Regions from separate parts of the Exiguobacterium sp. UBA3968 genome, predicted to be linked through region 3. Evidence: riboswitches for the same ligand, from Rfam matches in the RefSeq annotation. Region 3 holds a riboswitch; each other region holds the start of a gene.
The links. A riboswitch is a leader RNA that binds a small molecule or an ion and turns the genes downstream of it on or off. The one in region 3 is predicted to bind thiamine pyrophosphate.

Region 1: linked by a shared signal. The riboswitch ahead of B3S86_RS04905 (3-oxoacyl-ACP reductase) and the one ahead of thiD (bifunctional hydroxymethylpyrimidine kinase/phosphomethylpyrimidine kinase) in region 3 are both predicted to bind thiamine pyrophosphate.
Region 2: linked by a shared signal. The riboswitch ahead of tenA (thiaminase II) and the one ahead of thiD (bifunctional hydroxymethylpyrimidine kinase/phosphomethylpyrimidine kinase) in region 3 are both predicted to bind thiamine pyrophosphate.

The regions. Positions count from the first base shown of each region.
Region 1 covers NZ_DGCW01000005.1:629,851-633,127, reverse strand. The annotation lists gene B3S86_RS04910 (LLM class flavin-dependent oxidoreductase) at 1-1,039, opposite strand, end outside; gene B3S86_RS04905 (3-oxoacyl-ACP reductase) at 1,094-1,846, opposite strand; TPP riboswitch at 1,981-2,081, opposite strand; gene B3S86_RS04900 (hypothetical protein) at 2,522-2,659, opposite strand; gene galU (UTP--glucose-1-phosphate uridylyltransferase GalU) at 2,892-3,277, opposite strand, start outside.
Region 2 covers NZ_DGCW01000005.1:277,804-281,080, reverse strand. The annotation lists gene B3S86_RS03085 (glycoside hydrolase family 3 protein) at 1-513, shown strand, start outside; gene B3S86_RS03080 (hypothetical protein) at 545-853, opposite strand; gene tenA (thiaminase II) at 905-1,600, opposite strand; TPP riboswitch at 1,673-1,779, opposite strand; gene B3S86_RS03070 (DUF1002 domain-containing protein) at 1,973-2,854, shown strand; gene abc-f (ribosomal protection-like ABC-F family protein) at 3,131-3,277, shown strand, end outside.
Region 3 covers NZ_DGCW01000008.1:119,020-122,296, forward strand. The annotation lists gene thiM (hydroxyethylthiazole kinase) at 1-531, opposite strand, end outside; gene thiD (bifunctional hydroxymethylpyrimidine kinase/phosphomethylpyrimidine kinase) at 512-1,315, opposite strand; TPP riboswitch at 1,431-1,541, opposite strand; gene B3S86_RS14540 (murein hydrolase activator EnvC family protein) at 1,606-2,883, opposite strand; gene B3S86_RS14545 (murein hydrolase activator EnvC family protein) at 3,086-3,277, opposite strand, start outside.

The DNA.
Region 1 (3,277 bases), on a different contig from region 3:
CCGTATCTTCGATAATCTCTAGAATAGTTCGGTAGCGTCCGATGGGTCCGGTAAATTCCTCGATCGATGGTAAGGCCGGAATCTTTGCTTCGAGATCCCATGTGGAGCAGTCCTGTTGCAGAAAGAAACTCAATTGTTTCAACGCATTTTCAACCGGTAATTTTTCATCTAGTTCGGCTTTTTTGGCTAGTGCCTCTTCTCTTGTTTTACCAACATACGTTACTAAGCCTGGGTATATCTTAATCTTTCGATCTGGTGATTCAGTTTGTGTAATTTTCTTATGGAGTTTTTCACGAAAAGCATGGGCTTGTCTAAAATTCCATGACACAGAATATACGGCATCCGCATGTTTGGCTGCAAGGGCAATCCCTTCTTCAGAAGCCCCCGCTTGCATCGCTACTGGCTTTCCTTGGGGACTACGCGGCGTAGACAAAGGACCTTTTACGCTGAAATAGGCTTCAGAATGATCGATAACTTGTATACGTTCAGGATCAATCAATTGGTTATCTGATCGATTCGCAAGAAAAGCCGCTTGATCCCATGATAAAAATAGCTTCTCCATCAATGTAGCGAATTCGTCCGCCTTTTTATACCGCTCTTCCCTCGGTGGAAGTGCATACATTCCGTGGTTTAGTGCTTCCCAATCTGTCATCGAGGTCACTAAGTTCCAGCCTACCCTCCCCTTCGTTACGTGATCAAGGCTTAGAAGTTGCCTTGCTACTGTATACGGATTGGAGAACGTGCTCGATATCGTAGAGACTAATCCTATATGATCCGTCACTTGAGAAATAGCCGTTAGATTAATTAATGGATCCAACCAAAAGGCAGGTAAATCCGTCGCATTGGTAGCCGGAAAAGATTGATTATCCGCAAAAAATACTGCATCTAAACATCCAGCTTCCGCTATTTGAGACAAACGCTGATAATAGCGGCTCTCTCCGATTTCTTCAATTGCAGAATCAGGCATTAACCATGCGGCTTGATGATGACCACATCCATATAACAAAACGCCGATATTTAACTGATTTCTGTTCGTCATCTTCTGTTCACGAATCCCTTCTCTTACAAGCTGAGAATTTTTAAAACGCCCGCTTTAATTCATCGTTAACCCACCATCGACTGTTACGTTTTGACCGGTAATCCCAGATGCTGCTTCTGATGCCAAAAAGGCAACCAGTTGAGCCACTTCTTCTGGGCTCGTCACTTTTTTCAACGGGGTCGATTGGGCAATAAGATTAAATACTTCAGGGGTTGTCACAGCACTCGCATCTGTGACTTTCAATAACCCACCGGAGACGACATTCACGTTTATACCGTATTGACCTAGTTCTGCGGCCAGGTTACGTGTGAAACCAATCAGACCTGCTTTTGCTGTTGTGTATTCATGATAAGGAACGACGGGGTTTTGATAGAGGTTTGTTCCAATGCTGATGATACTACCGCTCTTTCGTTCCATAAATTGTGGTAAAACACTTTGGATGGTGTGAAAAGCAGCTTTTAGCGTTCCATCCATTTGCTTTTGATAATCTTCCCACTCTAAATCGATGAACGATTTTTGAGCAACCGGATCAAATTTAAAATCTACTAATGCATTATTGACGACAACATCGATTTGACCGTAATGTGCTGTTGCGGATTGCATCATGCTCTCAACATCTTCCCGCTTCGTAACATCGGCATACAAGGCAAGTGCATTCTCTGCTCCTAGTTCGCTCACAAGCTTTTCTGCCGCCTCTTTGCTTTTATAGTAATTAATCACCACTTTAAATCCATTGTTCACTAAGACCCTTGCAATCGTCGCCCCAAGTCCTCGGCTACTTCCTGTCACTAATACTGTTCTGCTCATTCTTGTCCACTCCCTCATCCATTTTTGCAACTTAAATAGCGAAGTAGTAAACAAAAAACGCAACTCTCCAAAAGGAAAGTTGCGCACGTCTAAATAAACACATAGCAAAGAGCGACATCATCGTCTCCGCTTGTTCATCAGAGTTTACACTTTCCTACGCTAGTACGACCTAGTTCAGGTTCAAAGGGTTTGAGTAGCTACTCATCTCAGTTTAATAACACCCCTAGTGATTCTATTTAAGTTACCTTTACTTTAGTAGTCTTGTGAACACCTGTCAATGATGATGAAAGCGATTTCGTTAATAGTATTTCTTTAAAGATCGAGCGTAAAAATAGGATTATTATCTGATTCGGATTACTTTGTTACGGTCATATCTTATACTAGGCAATACTAATTATCATTTTTTCTTTCTTTAATGATGTCTTAATATACGAGCGATTCGATATTTCTGATCAATTACGTGATCTAGTAGTCCGAATCATTAATATTTGCAATGTATAAAGCTTATCTTGCGTAATCATCTTATGGGGGCCATTAAATAGTAAGTATGTCGTCTTCTCTCTTCAGTTTATATTTAATTTTTTTCGTCTTAAAGTATACGCACTCTATTTGAGAAAAATTGAACTTTGTCTTCAGTCTGAATCGACTAACTTCAGGTGGTCCTTCGTGTATCTCTTACTTTTCACTCGACTTATCCTGTAGGGAGCGCTCTACCAAAAGCACGAAAACGACTGCTGTTAGGACGCCAAGCACGCCTGGTAACACGGAAACGATCGGATCACTGAAAAATGCCGTTGGGATAATTGCTGTCATTCCCCACTTCACACCCTTCAAGATCACAAGCGATAGAAGCAAGATCAGGAAGATTGTTTTCTTTTCGACACCTGTGAAAAATTGTCATTCTGCTTTTTTATCAGCCTTCACACCGAGCCACGTTAACATATGTAGCACCTCTCTTCTCTTTTTTTCTACGTTTTGACTAGACGGATTGGTTTCATGAATTACAAAAAAACCACTCTGAATCATGTCAGAGTGGTCCATCATGTTAAATGTCTAGTGTCTTGATAAAAGCTTTCAGCTCGTCACGCATCTCTGCATCTTTCAAGGCATACTCAATCGTCGTCTTGACGAAGCCGAGTTTCTCCCCGACGTCATAGCGGTTGCCTTCGAAATCATACGCAAAGACTTGGCTATCCGCATTCAAGCGTTCAATCGCATCCGTCAATTGAATTTCGCCGCCTGCCCCTTCTCCTTGATTCGCAAGGTAATCAAAGATATCCGGTGTCAGCACATAACGTCCCATGATCGCAAGATTTGATGGTGCTGTCCCGTGTGCCGGTTTTTCGACGAATTGTTTTACATCATACAGTCGTCCGTCTTGTGAGACCGGATCAATGATGCCATAACGATGCGTATCTTCGGGACGGACTT
Region 2 (3,277 bases), on a different contig from region 3:
ACGATTGCTTCCCTGCCTAAGAACCGGAACTGGCACGTAACGACAGCGAATTACTCGGCTACTACGCTACCGCTCGACCAAAACCCGACACTACGGGCACAACTCGATGCAGCAGATTACATCATCGTCGGTTCAAACGTCAATACGAGTGCCAAACTACTGCCTACTGCACCAGAACAAGCGATTCCGGCTTCAATCTTCCGGTATGCGAAACAAACAGATATACCATCCGTCTTGCTTAGCCTCCGCAATCCATACGATGTCGCCGTTCAACCGGACGCACCGGCACACGTCCTCGTCTATGGTTTTAAAGGGGATCCGAACGGACCGGACTCCGAAGCAGGCAATCTGAAATCAGCGGGACCAAATCTTCCTGCCGGTATTCGAGCCATCTTCGGAACGCTCAAACCGCAAGGCACCTTACCAGTTGATGTGCCGGTCTTTCAGAACGGTATCTTTACCGATCAACTGCATCTCGAATTCGGTGACGGCTTTAAAAATTGGAAAAAATGAGAACATGATACACCAAAAGACCGAGACTCCTTTAAAGGATGCCTCGGTCTTTTAATAATTGATATGAAGATTCAGTTTCTGCTTTCGCACGCTCGTAGACACGATGAAGTGAATAAGTCAACGAAGCATAGAGGACGACGACCAGGACAGTTGCGATAGTTCTCCCCGTTGTAAAACCAAACTGAAGCAACACCTGAAAATTCTGAATCGTAGCATATGTGCCGTACACCGCCATCAATATGGGAATGATGTACCCAACAAATCTCACTTTCACTTTTCCGAGCACCTGTTGCACGACATATGCCGCGAGGATCACGAGTGCGATGACTATGATTTCCATTCCAATCCCTACTTTCACTAGATGGTATTCCTAATTCTACCATCTACTGGTTTAAGAAGATACCGGGCGAGCTGGAATCGTTTCGTAGACCGACGTGAACGTCTCTTCCGTCCACCCCATGTGCCAGAAGAGTAACTCATAGTAACAACTAGTCACGAAATGCCGTTTCATCCGCTCTCGTTCAGTCGGACTTGCTTGTTCCGCCAACGCATCAAGCCGTGCAATCTGTTCAAAGACGACCTTTTCGAACCATTCCGAACTATATGTGTCGATCCATTGCTGATAGATTTTTTCATCCGGTGTACACGTCAATAATTGTTGTCCAACTTCATAATACAACCAGTAACATGGCAAGATAGCAGCAATTGTCTCACCAAGCGTCCCTTCACTCGCATGATGCATGTGTGAGACGTAAGCATATGCCGTTGGTGCCGGTTCAAATGCTTCAAGGTCTGCTTCCGTGATACCGAGCGGCTCGAAAAATGATTGATGCAAGCTCAGTTCTGCCTCATATGTCGAAGTCGCGTGCTCGGCAAGTGTCGCGATCGTCGCAAAGTCATCTGCTTTTGACGCTGCCTTCGCTTGAATCTTCGCAAAGTGTTTTAAGTAATACGCATCCTGCATGACATAATGTCGAAATTTCGAGAGCGGTAACGTTCCCTCGCCGATTCCTTGAACGAATGGGTGCGTAAAACTACTGTCCCAATACGCTTGTGCTGCTTGTTTGATTTCTTGTGTGAATGTCATGATCTCATCCTCCTTGTTTTTATGAAACGAAAAAACACCACCCCGAAACACACGGGCATGGCGCAAGAAGAACAAGACTTGACGCCACTTCCCTCCGTAAGTACGAACTTAATCAGGTTCAAAGGGTCCGAACGTCTTCGTTCGTCTCAGTCGGCCTACCGACTCCCCTAGTGGTCATTATTCGATTCAAATCCACTATAGCATGCTGAAAATGGAAGTCAAGTTGTCCTCTTTTCGCTATACTATGGAGTGTCAGAAGGCGGATATCGTCTCCATCTACAGACCGATTCCGAACTTCTTTCGTTCTCGTACACTAATTTTAGTACCTGATACTATAATTCATTCTGTTACTTACAATTGGAGGATTTCATTATGCATACACCAACAAAAATCATGGCGTCAGCCGTTATCGCTTCTGCTTTATTACTTCCGACAGCCGCATCCGCCGAGCAGGTCGTCGATAAGACGATCGTCACTCTCGGTGAGTCACTCGGCGCAAAAGATAAGGCTTGGGTGCTTTCACGTCTCAATGCACCGGAAGGTATCACACCGATCATCGCAACCTCTGCAGACGAAGAAAAATACCTCGGGAAAAACATCCCCCAGTCACAAAAGGGCGGCAACATGTATTCATCCGCTAAGATCGAATTGACGGAAAAAGGTGACGGACTTTCCGTTGCGACGGAAAACATCACGTGGGTGACGAAGGATATGTATCTCAACGCTCTCGTCACGGCAGGTGTCAAAGATGCCGACATCACGATCACTTCTCCTTATAAAGTGACTGGAACATCGGCACTGACAGGAATCATGAAAGCCTATGATCAAACTTCGGCTGAGACCGGAATCAAGCTGAGTGACGAACGGAAAGATTTAGCACAGCAAGAATTATCGGTCACATCAGACGTCGGGAAGACAGTCGGGACAGATAAAGTCGCTGATTTGATGAATGAGATCAAGGCCGAAATCGCGAATCAAAAACCGGAAACAAAAGTCGAGATCGAAAACCTGATCGTCCAAGTCATTCAAAACAACAACATCCAACTGTCTGATGCACAGATGGATCGGTTGACGAATCTATTCAATCAAATGGAGCAAGCGAACATCAACTGGGGGCAAATCGAGAGTGGACTGAAAAATGCTGGTCAAGACATCCATGCGTTTGCAACGTCCGAGGAGACAAAAGGATTCTTCGCTAAATTATTTGATGGTCTGAGTGACTTCTTCAGCTCGATTGCTGGTGTGTTCAAATAATTCAGACTTCCGCAATTAACAAGATAATGGTAAACTGGTTGTATCTGAAACGAAAGGTGGTGTGAAATGATGGACTTTGCTGCGTGCAAACATTGGTTAATGGAACAATTGTATCTGTTGCGCGCGATTTTTCATGGAATGGCGTTCTAAGGCACCCGTCTGCCCTTTTTAGAACTTCATGATTGAAAAATACAGCAAAGCGCATCTTTCACACACTAGGGAGAGTGCTATTTGCGCTCTCCCTTTTTTTAATGCGCGCGAAAGGATCAACTTATTATGATGATTTGCGACATTCAACATCTGACAAAACAATTCGGAGGCGAAACGATTTTAACGGACGTTTCCCTCTTCTTAAACGAACACGATCGTGTCGGTCTGATTGGACGAAATGGGAGTGGTAAAACGACATTACTCCGCTTACTT
Region 3 (3,277 bases):
CGTACCTACTTGTAGTTCCACTTCGCGCATGCCATCCGTGATGTAGTCGATTGGACCTGTGACGACAATGACGGACTTTTGTTTACGAGCGAATGCACGAATGATTTCTCGATCCATGATCTCATCACTAGCAGCATCGACTCCTTTTGTTCGTCCATTCTCCCCAAGCAATGTCTTGATTTCTGAAGCATTTCCTTTAACGACCGTACATCCGAGTCTACTCAATTCTTTTGAAAAGGACGTACGCAATGATGTAGCTCCCGCTCCAACTGGATCAAGGATGATCGGAACGTTCAAGCGTCTCGCTTCGCTTGCGGCGAGTCGTTGAGCTGCTTGCATGTCTGCATCAATTGTTCCAATGTTCAAGACAAGAGCTTGCGCAAGTCGAACCATCTCTTCCACTTCGCGAATATCCTCCGCCATGACTGGAGATGCGCCAACGGCGAGTGTGACATTGGCGCAATCATTGATCGTGACTGTGTTCGTCAAATGATGAATGAGTGGTTTGTGTTTAAGAATGGTCGTAAACATGTGTATCCCTCCAAAGTGAATGAAAATGATGTGTCGGTCCAATCCCTTGTCCGAGAGCAAATCCATGACGAATCGCCTCTGTAACATACTTCTTGGCCTGACGTACACTGTCCGGTAAAGCTTCTCCAAGTGCCATCCGTGCCGCAATCGCTGCAGATAAGGTACAGCCTGTTCCGTGAGTATGTTGATTATCTAACCGATCTGATGTGAAACGATATTCCTCTCGCCCGTCCCATAATAAATCCGTGGCAGCTCCCGGTAGATGTCCACCTTTTAGCAAGACGGCTCCAGTCTTCATAGCCAACTGATGCATCGCCAGTCGCATCTCCTCTAGATTAGTAACTGACTGCCCTGTTAAGCGCTCTGCTTCCGGTAAATTTGGTGTGACGAGTGTCGCAAGTGGCAGTAACTCCGCGATTAGTGCTTCCTCTGCCTCCGTCCGCAATAGGGCATGCCCGCCTTTTGCGACCATGACAGGGTCTAGTATGATCGGAACTGTCTGTTTGCGAAGATGTGTTGCAATGACGTGAATCGTTTGTGCATTCGAGACCATACCGATTTTGATAGCATCCACACGAATATCTGAAAAGATTGAAGCTAATTGGGCATCAACGATTTCCGATGATAACTCTTCTACTGCTTGAACGCCCAGTGTATTTTGAGCCGTTACCGCCGTCAAAACACTCATCCCATAAACGCCCAATGCCGAAAATGTCTTTAAATCTGCCTGAATTCCAGCTCCACCACCGGAGTCAGATCCCGCAATCGTCAATACATGTTTCATATTTTTCTCACCTTTCCATCGAGCAATGTAAGGGAGTTGTTACCGACAAAAAAAGCGTCGACCGCTGTAAAAAAGCAGTCGACGCTATACGAAATCGTTATCCAACCATTTCGGTATCCGTTCGGCTCAACTTTCCTACGCTGGTATTATCCAGTTCAGGTAATAGGGTCGAAAACAGATTGGTTTTCCTCTCAGCCGGATTCCTCCAGCTCCCCTAGTTGCTCAAGTATTCATTTCGCCTTAACTGTAGCATAGCGGCAAGAAAAAAACGAGCCGAAGCTCGTTTTGAATTATAGGTATGCTAATGGATTAACTGCATTCAGAGGAGAAGAGGCACTGTACTGATAGCCTCCGACATGTAGTTCGAAATGCAAGTGTGGTCCTGTTGAATTCCCAGTACTACCAAGTGTTCCAACTTGCTGACCTTGAGAAACTGTTTGTCCTGCATGAACAGATAATGAACTCATATGAGCGTAGACTGTCGTATAGACTTTCCCGTCAAGGAAGTGAGAAATCATGACGTGATTTCCATAAGGCCCACCACCTGAAGCTGTAATGACCGTTCCAGCTGCTGCTGCGACGATTGGTGAGCCGACCGAACCACTGAAATCGACACCATTATGGAACGTATAGCCGTTCGCACCGCTTGCTGGTCCAAACCCTTGTGATACGCCACCAGAAGATGGACGAACGAATTTCCCACCGCTCGAAACAACGGGTGGGGCAACTGAAGTAGGTGATTCTGAACTCTTACCTGCTTGTTTTGCTGCTTGAGCATTCGCTTTAGCGGCTTTTTCAGCTGCTGCTTTCTCGGCTGCTGCTCTTTCAGCCGCTACTTTAGCTGCTGCCTTCGCTGCCGCAATCGCACGTTCTTGAGCTTCAAGTGTGGCTTGTAGTTCTTTCGCGTCTAGAAGTTCTGTCGTAAACTTCGTCTTACCTTTTCGTAATTTTTTAAGCGTAGCACTGCGTTCTTTCATTTGAACTTTCAACGCTTTTTTTTGTTCGATTAATGTTTTCTTCTCTTCAACCTGCTCCGCCTTTTTTTCAACGAGCGCTTGTTTTGCTTCCGCTAGCTTTTGTTGGGTTGCGATGTAATCCGAAATCATTTTATCATCTTGCTCTGCGATTTTTTTCCCTGCCATGACACGACTAAATAAATCACCTAAATCCTTCGATCCAAAAATGACTTCTTCCCATTTGATTGAGTTTCCATCGTTTTCTTGGAAGACACGTAGACGATCACCGAGTAGTTCTTCTTGTTTTTTCAACATCTCTTCGTAGCGAACGATGTCTGCTTTTAATTCATCGATTCGCAAATTCAATTTCTCGATTTGTTTATTTTTTTCGGAAATCTGAAAAATCTTTTCGTTGATCGCTGCATCGATTCGATTGATTTGACGTTGTTCTTTCGAAATTTTCGACTCTTGTTTTTTAATTGCTTTTTCTAATTTACGTTGTTCTGCGGCATTTTCAGCCTTTTTTTCTTTGATCGTTGCTGCCGCAATTGGTTGTGTTCCTGTTATAAGTAATGCTCCTAAAACAATGGTAGAAATTAGTTTTTTTAGCATATATCGTTTTCCTCACTTATGTTTTTCATATTTTATTATAGTATTCAAGTTTCTCTCATATCTGAAATAGATTATAGCACCCTAATCGTTTCAAAAAAATTTCATTTACATTTCAAATGAAAACGTTTTTTTGTAATATAATCATTTATTTTTTGAAAATCGCAAAAAAAGAACCGCTGCATAAGCAACGATTCTTTACTGTTTAAAACATCGTCATTGGGTTCACTGAGCTAGCTGGACCAGTTGCACTATAGCTGTATCCACCGACGTGGATTTCAAAGTGTAAGTGTGGACCAGTTGAATTCCCAGTACTTCCACGTAAACCGATTTGTTCACCTTGACTGACGCGTTGACCTGCGTGAGCATTGAGTGCGCTCATATGAGCATACAATGT